3 regions of the Streptomyces sp. NPDC059166 genome follow, and region 2 is predicted to be linked to each of the others. Evidence: riboswitches for the same ligand, from Rfam matches in the RefSeq annotation. Region 2 holds a riboswitch; each other region holds the start of a gene.
The links. A riboswitch is a leader RNA that binds a small molecule or an ion and turns the genes downstream of it on or off. The one in region 2 is predicted to bind thiamine pyrophosphate.

Region 1 (4,366 bases), on a different contig from region 2:
GAGCGGCGGCTCGTCGAGGGTGATCAGGAAGCCGAAGCCGACGGTGACGGCGGACACCCCCAGCGGCAGCATCAGCAGTGCGTCGAAGCCGCGGACCAGCCGGCCTGCCCGCCGCGTCAGGGCCGCCGCCGCGAGGCCACCGATCACCAGGGCGATGAGCGTCGCCACCATGGCGTACCGCAGGGAGTTGCCGATGGCGTCGAGCGGCGGAACCAGGAAGGTGGAGCCGTTGGCGTCGGCGGACTGCAGCGCCCGGTAGAAGGCGAGGCCGTAGCCACCGGAGGTGTCGAAGGAGCGCTCCACCAGCACGCCGAGCGGCAGCAGGACGAGAAGGAGCACCGTCAGCAGGACGCCGCCGAGCAGCAGGCGCTGGCCGGGTCCGCGGGGCGGGCTCGCGGTCTGCGCGGGGTCGACCAGTCCGAGGGCGGTCTCCCTGCGGCGTACGGTCCAGGCGTGCAGGGCGAGGATCCCGCCGACCGCGGCGAACTGCACCAGGGTGAGCACGGCGGCGGTCGGCAGGTCCAGCAGCTGCGCGGTCTGCCGGTAGATCTCCACCTCCAGGGTGGAGTAGGCCGGGCCGCCGAGGATCTGGACGACGCCGAAGGAGGTGAAGGTGAAGAGGAAGACCATGAGCGCGGCGGCGGCCACGGCAGGGACGAGCGCGGGCAGGGTCACCTGCCGCCAGGCGGCGAACCGGCCCGCCCCGAGCACCCGGGCGGCCTCCTCCTGGCGCGGGTCCAGCTGCGACCAGAGTCCGCCGACGGTCCGTACGACGACCGCGTAGTTGAAGAACACGTGGGCGAGCAGGATCGCCCACACCGTGGTGTCGAGCCGGACGCCCCACAGTTCGTCGAGGAAGCCGCCCCGCCCCAGCAGCGCCAGGAACGCCGTGCCCACCACCACCGTGGGCAGCACGAACGGCACGGTCACCACGGCCCGCAGCAGCTGTTTGCCGGGGAACCGCAGGCGGGCGAAGACGTAGGCGCCGGGCAGGGCGATCAGCAGGGTGAGCACGGTGGAGGCGACGGCCTGCCAGGTGGTGAACCAGAGGACGTCCAGGATGTCGGGCCGACCGAGCACCTGGCCGACGCGGCCGAACTGCCACTCGCCCTGTGCCTTCAGCCCCCGGCCGACGATCGCGGCGACCGGGTAGGCGAAGAACAGGGCGAAGAACAGCACGGGCACGGCCATCAGGGCGCACCTCACGGCGGTCCCCCGCCATGAGGGCCGCGCGGCTACTTCACGACGAGCGAGGACCACGACTGGACCCACTGCTCACGGTTCTTGGCGATCTTCTCCGGGTCCACCGTCGCCGGCTTGTCGACGGCGGTCCCGAACTTCGTGAAGAGCTCGGGCAGTTCCGCGTCCTTCACCACCGGGTTCACGAACATGTTGAGCGGCATGTCCTCCTGGAACTTCTTGCTGATCAGGAAGTCCAGCAGCGCCTTGCCGCCCGCCTCGTTCCGCGCCCCGTCGAGCAGGCCGGCGAACTCGGTCTGCCGGAAGCACGTTCCGGTGGCGACGCCTGTCGGGGCCTCGGTGGGCCGCGGGTCCGCGTACAGCACCTCGACGGGCGGGCTGGAGGCGTAGGAGACGACGAGCGGGCGGTCCGCCCTGGCCTTCTTCCCGCCGGCGGAACCGGAGAACTCCTCGTTGTACGCCTGCTCCCAGCCGTCGACGGTCTTGACCCCGTTGGCCTTCAGCTTCTTCCAGTAGTCCTGGTAGCCGGTCTCGCCGTAGGTGGCGACGGTGCCGAGGAGGAAGCCGAGTCCGGGAGAGGACGTCGCGGCGTTCTCGGTGACGAGGAGGTCCTTGTACGCGGGCTTCAGCAGGTCGTCGAAGGACTTCGGCGGGTCGAGCTTCCTGTCGGCGAAGTACTTCCTGTCGTAGTTCACGCAGATGTCGCCGGTGTCGACGGGCGTGACCCGGTGCTGTCCGGCGTCGAGCTGCGTGCCGGTCTCGACGCGGTCCAGGCCCTTGGCCTCGTAGGGCGTGAACAGGCCGTTGTCGAGGGCGCGGGAGAGCAGGGTGTTGTCCACGCCGAAGAAGACGTCGCCCCGGGGGGATCCCTTGGTCAGGATCTCCTGGTTGAGCGCGGCTCCCGCGTCACCGCTCTTGAGTACCTTGACCTTGTAGCCGGTCTCCTTCGTGAACGCCTTCAGGACGGAGTCCGAGGCGTTGAAGGAGTCGTGGCTCACCAGCGTGACGGTCTTCGAACCGGCCCCGGTGCCCCCGGACGTGCTGTCGTCGGAGCCGCCGCATCCCGCGAGCACGCTCACGGCCAGCGTGGCGGCCACGGCCGTCGCCGCGTACCTGGTGGTGTTCATGTGATTCCTCCTGGAGGTGACCAGGAAGAGACGCGGCCCTGCCCGCTCGGTGAGCGGGCAGGGCGCAACAGCTTGAGTAAGGTCCGAACTTCCTACCCGGAATGACCTGGGCGAGGTTCAGAGGGTCTGCGGCCGACCTGTCCTCGGTGCCGCACTCTCAGCGCTGTGGCGCTCCCCTGTCGGAATATGAAGTTGATGACGGCGCCAGGCTACACCGGCCGGATCACGACGGTCCGGCCGGATGCCGCCCTGGCCGGGAGGCCTCAGCGCTCGGACGCGGCGAGCTGCCCGCAGGCGCCGTCGATCTCCTGACCACGGGTGTCGCGAACGGTGACCGGCACACCGTGGGCGGCGATCGCCTCGACGAACGCCTTCTCGTCCTCGGGCCGCGAAGCGGTCCACTTGGAGCCCGGGGTGGGGTTCAGCGGGATCAGGTTGACGTGCACCCGCTTGCCCTTGAGCAGCCGGCCCAGCCGGTCACCGCGCCACGCCTGGTCGTTGATGTCGCGGATCAGCGCGTACTCGATGGAGATGCGGCGACCCGACTTCTCGGCGTACTCCCACGCCGCGTCCAGGACCTCGCGGACCTTCCAGCGGGTGTTCACCGGGACGAGGGTGTCCCGCAGCTCGTCGTCCGGCGCGTGCAGCGACACGGCGAGGCGGCACTTGAAGCCCTCGTCGGCGAAGCGCAGCATCGCCGGGACCAGTCCCACCGTGGACACGGTGATGCCCCGCTGCGACAGCCCGAGGCCGTCCGGCTCCGGGTCGGTCAGCCGGCGGATCGCCCCGACCACGCGGTTGTAGTTGGCCAGCGGCTCGCCCATGCCCATGAACACGATGTTGGAAAGCCGTGCCGGGCCGCCCGCGACCTCACCGTCGCGCAGGGCCCGCATGCCGTCCACGATCTGGTGCACGATCTCGGCGGTCGAGAGGTTGCGGTCGAGGCCCGCCTGCCCGGTCGCGCAGAACGGGCAGTTCATCCCGCAGCCGGCCTGCGAGGAGATGCACATGGTCACCCGGTCGGGATACCGCATCAGGACCGACTCCACGAGCGTGCCGTCGTGGAGCTTCCACAGCGTCTTGCGGGTGGTGTCGTCGTCGCAGCTGATGTGGCGCACGACCGACATCAGATCGGGGAACATCGCCTCGGCGAGCTTCTCCCGCGAGGCGGCCGGGATGTTGGTCCACTCGGCCGGGTCGGCCGTGTACCGCGTGAAGTAGTGCTGCGACAGCTGCTGGGCACGGAAGCCCTTCTCGCCGGTCGCGGCGACCGCTTCCTTGCGCTCGTCGGGCGTGAGGTCGGCGAGGTGCCGCGGCGGCCGCTTGGCTCCGCGGGGCGCGACGAAAGTGAGTTCTCCGGGCTTAGGCATGGTTCTTCCAGTGTGGCAGACGCGCCGTGGTGCCCCGGGCCGCAGAGGGCCGGACAAGAAGGAGGGAGGATCGTACGAGCGACGCGTACGGCCCCTGCACGGCCCGGGCACGGCCCGGCCGTGACCGATCGCACTGTGGGGATCCGCCGCCGTCAGCCCTGCTCGTCCAGGGCGGCGCGCATGTGGCGGTGCGATTCCATGGCCCGCCCGCGCATCCACATCAGCCAGTAGCAGAAGGCGGCCGTGCCCGCGGCGAAGAGCAGCGGGAAGACGACGGACCCGGTGGCTGTTCCAAGGACCAGCAGACCCACTGCGATCAGGCCCATGCAGCCCAGCCAGTACGGCAGCCAGCGGCCTCCGCGTTCCATCTTGCCCAGCTGTTCGTCGACCAGCCGTCGCATGGTCGCCCGCTCCTGCGGGTCCCGGGGCAGCTCACGGTGCCGGATCTTCCGGTTGAGCTCGGCGATCCCGCGCGGGTCCGCGCCGGCGGCGCGGCTGGTCCTGCGGCGCTGCACCGCGATGATCGCGATGACCACGGCGGTGAGCAGGGCGCTCTGGACCACCCACCAGACGATGTTCCCGTCACGGCGTAACAGGGCGTGCACTGCGACACCCACGACGAAGATCACGATCGCCTGGGCGGTCAGACTGCGGTCGAGCAGGGCTTTC
Region 2 (4,366 bases):
ATCCGCCTTCAGGTCGGTGCGGACCGCGCACTGTTCAGGGCCGGAACGGCACCACTCGTGGCCTTCCTCGACCGGACGGACAAGCTGGTGCCACTGGGGCAGGAGCACACGCTGGGTGACTTCGACGGCAGTCTGGAGGAGGCGCTGGGCCGCATCCTCGCCAAGGAGCAGAACGCCGGCTGACGGCGAGGGACCGGCCGGGCACGGAACACCGCCGACCGATGCACCAGATCTCCGTGTCCCGGCTCATGGGCATGTGTGTGCTGCCCCGCGTCATGTCTTGCGCCGTCGCCCCCTCCCGGTCCGCGCGGGCGCGGGAGCTCCGGCTTCCGCGCCGGTCCCCGTGCGGTCCGCGGAGACCACCAGGGCCGCGAGCGCCGTCGTCACCGGTACCGAGGCGACCAGCCCGATCGATCCGACCAGGGTCCGGACGATCTCCTCGGCGACGAGTTCGCTGTTGGCGACCGTGCCCACGCTGCTCTGCGCGATCGAGAAGAGCAGCAGCAGGGGGAGAGCCGCGCCCGCGTAGGCGAGCACGAGTGTGTTCACGACCGAGGCGATGTGGTCGCGGCCGATCCGGATGGCCGCGCGGTAGAGCCGCCGGGCGCCCATCGTCGGATCGGCCTGGTGGAGTTCCCAGACGGCGGAGGTCTGGGTGACGGTGACATCGTCCAGGACACCGAGCGATCCGATGATCACGCCGGCCAGGAGAAGGCCGCTCATGTCGATCTCCGGGTAGAGCCCGTGGATCAGGCCGGTGTTGTCGTCGGTGTTGCCGGTAAGGCTCGCCCAGCCGATGAACAGGGAGCCCAGCAGACCGATCAGCAGCAGTGAGATGAGCGTCCCGACCACGGCCACGGAGGTACGGGCCGTCAGCCCATGGCAGGTGTAGAGGGCGATGAGCATGATGGCGCTCGATCCGATCACGGCCACGACCAGCGGATTCGAGCCCTGGAGGATCGCCGGCAGGATGAAGAGGGTCAGCACGCCGAACGAGACGGCGAGCGCGATCAGCGCCATGAGCCCGCGCATCCTGCCGACCACCACCACGGAGACCGCGAAGATCCCGGCGAGCAGCGCCATCGGGAACGTACGGTCCACGTCGGTCACCGAATACTGCAGGTCACTCGGCGCGTCGGGCGCGTAGGCGACCACCACGCCCTGTCCCTCGTGGAGCTGGCGTGGGGCATCGGGCTGGACGACCTCGACGAACGTACGGCCCTTGTCCTCGCCGGACGTCACCTCGACCGTGGCCTTCTTGCACTGCCCCTTCTGCCCGTTGACCGCCTCCCTCCCGGACGGGGTGGAGGTGTCACCGGTGGGCGGAACCTGTGAGGCGTTGACGTCGGCACAGTCCACCTGGACGACCTTCGTCACCCGGCCGTCCTGGGTCTGCCGGTCGAAGCCGACGCCCGTGCGCTCGTGCGGAGGTGCGCCTCCCGGCCAGAACACCACCAGCCCGACCAGGACCGCCGCGGCGAAGGGGATCAGTACGGCGGCGATGATCTTGCGCAGGTGTTTGGACACGGGCGCGGCCGGGCCGTGACTGTGGGAATGGACGTGCGCGTGGCTCTGTGTGCTGCCTGATGCGTGGCCGTGCGGCTCGGGGGTGGTTCCGGGGGAGGTCACCCACCGATCATCCCAAGGAGTGGGTAGGCCCTCTGGCCAGCACGCCACGACGGGGGTTAGCGTGGAGCCACATCTGTACACGCGGGAGCTCGGAGCACCGGGCTGAGAGGGCGCTGACCTTCGTATCTCCCTGAGGGGTCTACGGGAAAGCTGCGCCGACCGCCGAACCTGTTACCGGGTAATGCCGGCGTAGGGAGTAGGTCTCATGACCACAGCGGACGCACGCACGCCTGCCTCGAAGCGGAACGCATCGCTCAAGGGGGCCACGGAGAGCATGCCCGACTCCGTGGACACCGGGAACGACGGGGCCGGTAAGTCCATCGGCTGGCACAAGGGGTACGTCCAGGGCTCGCGCCCGGACCTCCGTGTGCCGGTCCGTCAGGTGCATCTCACCAACGGGAAGGACGTGACCCTGTACGACACGTCCGGCCCGTACACCGACCCCACCATCGACACCGACGTACGCCGCGGGCTCGCCCCGCTCCGGGAGAACTGGATCATCTCCCGCGGGGACACCGAGGAGTACGCCGGCCGGCCGGCGCGTCCCGAGGACGACGGAGTCCGGCACACGTCGCCCCGCGGCGGTCTGCGCAACCTCGACGCGGTCTTCCCCGGACGTCCCCGGCTGCCGCGCAGGAGCCGCGACGGCCGCCCGGTCACCCAACTCGCCTACGCGCGCCGGGGGGAGATCACCCCGGAGATGGAATACGTCGCGATCCGGGAGAACGTCGCACCCGAGGTCGTGCGCGAGGAGATCGCCGCGGGGCGGGCCGTGCTGCCGGCCAACGTCAACCATCCCGAGATCGAGCCGATGATCATCGGGAAGCGGTTCCTGGTGAAGGTCAACGCCAACATCGGGAACTCCGCGGTCACCTCGTCCATCGAGGAGGAGGTGGACAAGATGACCTGGGCGACCAAGTGGGGCGCGGACACGGTCATGGACCTGTCCACCGGGCGGAACATCCACACCACCCGTGAATGGGTGCTGCGCAACTCGCCCGTGCCGATCGGGACCGTCCCCCTCTACCAGGCCCTCGAGAAGGTGGACGGCCGGGCCGAGGAGCTGACCTGGGAGATCTACAAGGACACGGTCGTCGAACAGGCCGAGCAGGGCGTCGACTACATGACCGTGCACGCCGGGGTGAGGCTGCCGTACGTCCCGCTCACGGCCCGCCGGAAGACCGGCATCGTCTCCCGGGGCGGTTCCATCATGGCGGCCTGGTGCCTGGCGCATCACAAGGAGTCGTTCCTCTACGAGCACTTCGAGGAACTGTGCGAGATCCTCGCCGCCTACGACGTGACGTACTCGCTCGGTGACGGGCTGCGCCCCGGCTCGATCGCGGACGCCAACGACGAGGCGCAGTTCGCCGAACTCCGCACGCTCGGCGAACTCAACTCCGTGGCCAAGCGGTTCGGCGTCCAGACGATGATCGAGGGTCCGGGACACGTCCCGATGCACAAGATCAAGGAGAACATCGACCTCCAGCAGGAGATCTGCGAGGAGGCGCCCTTCTACACGCTGGGCCCGCTGACCACCGATGTGGCTCCCGCGTACGACCACATCACCTCCGGGATCGGCGCGGCGATGATCGCCTGGTGGGGCACGGCGATGCTCTGTTACGTCACGCCGAAGGAGCACCTGGGGCTCCCGAACCGCGACGACGTGAAGACGGGTGTCATCACGTACAAGATCGCCGCTCACGCGGCCGACCTCGCCAAGGGGCACCCAGGGGCGCAGGAGTGGGACGACGCCCTTTCCGACGCCCGGTTCGAGTTCCGCTGGGAGGACCAGTTCAACCTGGCTCTCGACCCGGACACCGCCCGGGAGTTCCACGACGAGACCCTGCCCGCCGAGCCGGCCAAGACGGCGCACTTCTGCTCCATGTGCGGGCCGAAGTTCTGCTCGATGAAGATCAGCAGGAGCATCTCGGAGCAGTTCGGTGGTGACACGGGTTCGACGGCTGAGGAGATCGAGGCGGGGATGTTGGAGAAGTCGAAGGAGTTCGCGGCCGCGGGAAACCGTGTGTATCTGCCTCTGGCCGAGTAGAGCCGGGTAGAGCCGAGCAGGACCGAGCCGGAGCCGTATGCCGCCCGGCCGCCCGGGCGCCGGGCAGCCCCGGCTTCGGGCGGCTGCCCGGCGGCGGGCCCGCCCAGGGCGTCCGCTCGGTGCCGGGCGGCGGCCGTACCGGCTGGGCCCCATCCGTTCCCACGGCCTCGGCCGGGGTACGGATGCGGCTGCCGGGGCCGCCGCACGGGGGACGGGTCCCGGGCGGAGGGGTTCGCCCCTTCGGACCGTCGCGAGCGGTCGTCCGCCGCAGGTCGTCCGCTGCCGCTGCCCGTTCGCCGTGTGCGCGGACCAACAGGGGCGAACGGCCGGGGCGTTCGGGGCCCCTCCGGGCCGTCCTGGACGCGCGGCCTCCGGCAGGCCCGGCGGGTTCGCGGCCTCCTGCCGCAGCGCGGGCATCGTCCCCGTCAGTCCGGCTGGTGCTCGGGACCGCCGAAGTCGGGGCTGGTGAAGTCAGGGCTGGTGAAGGTGGGGCGGGGGCCGGCCGCGGGGCCGTCCTCCGGCCCGGAGAAGTCCGGCTTGCTGTAGCCGATCCTGGGGATGCGGTTCGCCGAGCGGTGCGGGGTGCGTGAGGCGGGCCCCGCGGTCGGGTCGTCGAGCGCGTCCCGCAGGAAGGGCAGGATGCCGCGTTCCAACAGGGCGTGGCGCCAGGCCTCGCGGGCGCGGGCGACG
Region 3 (4,366 bases), on a different contig from region 2:
ACGGACAGGCCGGCGGGCACCGGACGGCCCGGGGGCCGTCCGGTGCCGAGCCGTGACAGAGGTATGCACGTGCTGTGACCGGGAAGGACTGCTTCCGGCCGGATCAGAACGCCGGTCGTTCGGGATCCAGCACAGCGCGGCCCTCGGCGGGCGACGACGCCTCCGCGAAGTGGCGGCGCGGGATCCGCCCCGCCCGGTACGCGAGCCGTCCGGCGTCCACCGCGTGGCGCATGGCCGCCGCCATCAGTTCCGGCTCCTGGGCCCGGGTCACCGCTGAGGCGAGCATCACGGCGGAGCAGCCCAGCTCCATGGCCAGCGCCGCGTCCGACGCGGTCCCCGCGCCCGCGTCCAGGATCACCGGGACCTCGGCCCGCTCGGTGATCAGCTGGAAGTTGTGCGGGTTGCGGATGCCCAGCCCGGAACCGATGGGGGAGCCCAGCGGCATGATCGCGGCACACCCCACGCCCTGCAGCTTGCGCGCCAGGACCGGGTCGTCGCTGGTGTACGGCAGGACCGTGAAGCCGTCGTCGACCAGGATCTCCGCGGCGTCCAGCAGCTCGACCGGATCGGGCAGCAGCGTCCGCTCGTCCGCCACCACCTCCAGCTTGATCCAGTCCGTCCCCAGCGCCTCACGCGCCAGCCGGGCCGTCAGCACCGCTTCGCCGGCGGTGAAGCACCCCGCGGTGTTCGGGAGGACCCGGACGGAGAGGCGCTCCAGCACGGAGAGCACCGAGCCCCGCACGGTCGGGTCCAGGCGGCGCATCGCCACGGTGGTCAGCTCGGTACCCGAGGCGATCAGCGAGCGTTCCAGCACGTCGAGGCTGGGCGCCCCGCCGGTCCCCATGATCAGCCGGGACGAGAACGTCGTGGAACCCAGGGTGAAGAGATCGTCGGACACCGTCAGCCTCCCTGCACCGCGGTGAGGACCTCGACACGGTCGCCGTCGGCGAGCGCGGTCGAGGACCAGCGGCCGCGAGGCACGACGGCCTCGTTGACCGCTGCGGCGACCCCCGAGGGGGCCGACGTCAACGAGGAGACGAGGGTGTCCAGCGCGGTTCCGGCCGGGAGGGTACGCCGGTCCCCGTTGACGGAGACCTGTACGAGGGCGGCTGAGGACGCGGGCTCTGTCATGCGTGCTGCTCCTGCGGGGCGGGGGCGGTGACTGCGGGGGACGAGGACGGCGAGGGCTCCTGAGCGGCGGCGGCCGGGGCGAAGCGGGACGGTGCGAACGGGCGGCCCACCTCGGGCGGCTCGCCGGTGGTCAGCACCTCGGCCATCACATCGCCCGTGACCGGGGTGAGGAGCACCCCGTTGCGGTGGTGGCCGGTGGCCAGGTGCAGCCCCGGGAGGGCCGTGGGGCCCAGCAGAGGGGCGTTGTCCGGCGAGGAGGGCCGCAGGCCCGCACGGGTCTCGGTCAGCGGCAGCTCGGTGATCCCGGGCACCAGCTCGTGGGCGTCGCGCAGCAGCTCGTAGACACCGCCCGCGGTGACGGTGGTGTCCCAGCCCATCTCCTCGGTGGTGGCGCCGACCACCAGCTCGCCGTCGGCGCGCGGCACCAGATAGACCTGGCTCCCGCGCACGACGGCCCGTACCGTCCTGCTCAGGAAGGGCGCGTAGGCGGGCGGCACCCTCAGCCGGAGCACCTGGCCCTTCACCGGGCGCACCGGCGGCAGGAGCGCTTCGGGTACTCCGCCCAGACGTCCGCTGAGGCTCCCCCCGGCGAGCACCACCTGCCCGGCGGCCAGCTCCGTCCCGTCGCGCAGCACGGCCCCGGTCGCGCGGCCGCCCACGACGGAGAGCCGCTCCACCCAGGCGCGGCGGAAGACCACCCCCGCCCGCTCGCACGCCGTGACCAGCGCCGAGGCCAGCCGCCGGGGGTCCACCTGGTGGTCGCCGTCGACCCGCAGCCCGCCGCGCACACCGGGGGCGAGCATCGGCTCCAGACGGCGGCACTCCCGGCCGGAGAGCCACTCGGACTCCAGCCCCGAACGCAGCTGCAGCGCGTGCAGTTCGCGCAGGTGCGCCCGGTCGTCCGAGTCCAGTGCGACGGCCAGGGTCCCGCAGGCGCGGAACCCGGTGCCCTGGCCGCTCGCCTCCTCCAGCTCGGCCACGAACGCCGGATAGCGCTCCGCCGACGCCAGGTTGAGGCCGAGCAGCATCTGCTCGCCGTAATGGAGTTCGGTCACGGCGGCGAGCATCCCGGCCGCGACCATGGCGGCCCCGCCGCCCGGATCCGGATCGGCCACGGTCGTGCTCAGACCGCGCTGGGCGGACCGCCACGCGGTGACCAGACCGATGATGCCGCCCCCCACGACCAGGACGTCGGAGGTGTCCGCGGAGATGCGCATGGGCGTCCAGCCCCTCCCTTCGCCGGCATGACCCGGATCAGGTTCGTACGGTCGGAGGCCGGCCAGCCTCCCTCTCAGCCCGGTGCGCCCGGACTCCCGCGAGTGTCTTACGGTGGCCAGCCTAGACCCCGCCCGTTCCCGCCCGTAAGGGAGCCGTACCCATGGCCCGTTCACTCGACGGACTCGTCCTCGCACCGGTCGCCGACCAGGCCCCGGGGCAGGTCGGCACCCGTACCCGCTTCACGTACCACGAGGAGGACGGCCGGATCTGGGCCGAGTACGCGGGCGGCGACGTGGTCCGCGGCCACCTCGTCGGGACGAGGGAGGCGGACCGTCTCGACTTCCGTTACGTTCAGCTGAAGCGGGACGGCACCACGTCGAGCGGGCACTGCGTCTCCGCCGTCACCGATCTCCCCGACGGACGGGTCCGCCTGGACGAGACATGGGAGTGGGAGTCGCAGGACGGGAGCGGGACCAGCGTTGTCGAGGAACTCACCGACTGACGGAACGCCACATGACTAGGGCGTGTTTCGAAAGTCCCACCTGCTCGGCGACGCCTGGCACGCACGCTCGCTGCGTTGTCGGGATCACCCCGATACATCCGGTATCGGGGCGACCCTCCGCCTTGCGATCGCACGCACCAGACGCCGCCGAGCCCGCCCTCCGGGCGGACGGCGCTACTTTCGAAACACGCCCTAGGGTGGACAGGTGAGCCAGCAGACAGAGGGAACGGCGGTGGACGGGCCGCGCGGAGTGGTGATCGTGGGCGCCGGCATGGCCGGTGTGCAGACGGCCGTCGCCTTGCGCGAAAAGGGATTCGCGGGCCCGGTCACCCTGATCGGCGCCGAGCCGCACCAGCCCTACGACAGACCGCCCCTCTCCAAGGCGGTCCTGCTCGGCAAGGCCGAGGACTCCGCCTTCGACGTCGACTTCGAGGCCCTGGACGTCACCCTGCGCCTCGGACTCGACGTGACGGGCCTGCGGGCCGACGCGCACGAACTGGACACCCTCCAGGGCCCCGTCGGCTACGACGCGCTCGTCCTCGCCACCGGGGCCGAGCCCATCGCGCTCCCCGGTTCCGAGGGCGTGCCAGGGGTCCATCTGCTGCGCACCGTCGACGACGCGGCCCGGCTGCGCCCCGTGCTGGAACGGCAGCACGACATCGTCGTCGTGGGAGCGGGCTGGATCGGCGCCGAGTTCACCACGGCCGCCAGGGCCGCCGGCTGCGCGGTGACGGTGGTCGAGGCCGCCGACCGTCCCCTCGCCGGCACGATGCCCGCCGAGGTGGCCGCCCCGATGGCCGCCTGGTACGCCGAGAGCGGGGCCGTACTCCTCACCGGGGCCCGGGTCGCACGGGTCGAACAGGGTGCCGTCCACCTCGCCGACGGCCGGGCCGTGCCGGCCGGAGCGGTGGTCGTGGGCATCGGTGCCCGGCCCGCCACCGGATGGCTCGCGGGTTCGGGCATCGCGCTCGGCGCCGACGGCTCGGTCACCGCCGACAAGTCCCTGCGCGCCTCGCTCCCCGACGTCTACGCGGTGGGCGACTGCGCCTCGTTCCCCTCGGCCCGCTACGGCGAGCGGCTGCTGGTCCACCACTGGGACAACGCCCTGCAGGGGCCCGGGACGGTCGCCGCCGCGCTGGCGGACGGCGCGGCCAGGACGTACGACCCGGTGCCGTACTTCTGGTCCGAGCAGTTCGGGCGGTTCGTGCAGTACGCCGGTCACCACGCCGCCGCCGACACACTGCTGTGGCGGGGCGAACCCACCGACCCCACCTGGACGGTGTGCTGGCTGCGGCAGGGGGCCCTGGTGGCCGTGCTGGCCGTCAGCCGGCCGCGCGACCTGGCACAGGGGCGCAGGCTGATCGAGGCCGGAGCGCGGATCGACCCGGTGAGGGCCGCCGACTCCGCCGTACCGCTGAAATCGACGGTGCTCCCGGGGTAGGCGACGGCCCCGTACGCCCGGCCCGGCTACCGGCTGTCGGTCCGGGATGGCACGCTTGTCCCTGTGACCGAGAT

Region 1: linked by a shared signal. The riboswitch ahead of ACFXOA_RS22535 (thiamine ABC transporter substrate binding subunit) and the one ahead of thiC (phosphomethylpyrimidine synthase ThiC) in region 2 are both predicted to bind thiamine pyrophosphate.
Region 3: linked by a shared signal. The riboswitch ahead of thiO (glycine oxidase ThiO) and the one ahead of thiC (phosphomethylpyrimidine synthase ThiC) in region 2 are both predicted to bind thiamine pyrophosphate.

The regions. Positions count from the first base shown of each region.
Region 1 is NZ_JBHZCI010000030.1:97,420-101,785, forward strand. Features, by position in the region: gene ACFXOA_RS22530 (ABC transporter permease) at 1-1,191, opposite strand, end outside; gene ACFXOA_RS22535 (thiamine ABC transporter substrate binding subunit) at 1,236-2,327, opposite strand; TPP riboswitch at 2,399-2,515, opposite strand; gene rlmN (23S rRNA (adenine(2503)-C(2))-methyltransferase RlmN) at 2,591-3,697, opposite strand; gene ACFXOA_RS22545 (hypothetical protein) at 3,850-4,366, opposite strand, start outside.
Region 2 is NZ_JBHZCI010000001.1:245,694-250,059, forward strand. Features, by position in the region: gene ACFXOA_RS01135 (SsgA family sporulation/cell division regulator) at 1-183, shown strand, start outside; gene ACFXOA_RS01140 (YibE/F family protein) at 274-1,629, opposite strand; TPP riboswitch at 1,701-1,842, shown strand; gene thiC (phosphomethylpyrimidine synthase ThiC) at 1,835-3,676, shown strand; gene ACFXOA_RS01150 (hypothetical protein) at 4,102-4,366, opposite strand, start outside.
Region 3 is NZ_JBHZCI010000022.1:122,666-127,031, forward strand. Features, by position in the region: gene ACFXOA_RS18580 (thiazole synthase) at 104-898, opposite strand; gene thiS (sulfur carrier protein ThiS) at 901-1,131, opposite strand; gene thiO (glycine oxidase ThiO) at 1,128-2,348, opposite strand; TPP riboswitch at 2,346-2,458, opposite strand; gene ACFXOA_RS18595 (hypothetical protein) at 2,510-2,851, shown strand; gene ACFXOA_RS18600 (NAD(P)/FAD-dependent oxidoreductase) at 3,057-4,292, shown strand; gene ACFXOA_RS18605 (Rv2175c family DNA-binding protein) at 4,356-4,366, shown strand, end outside.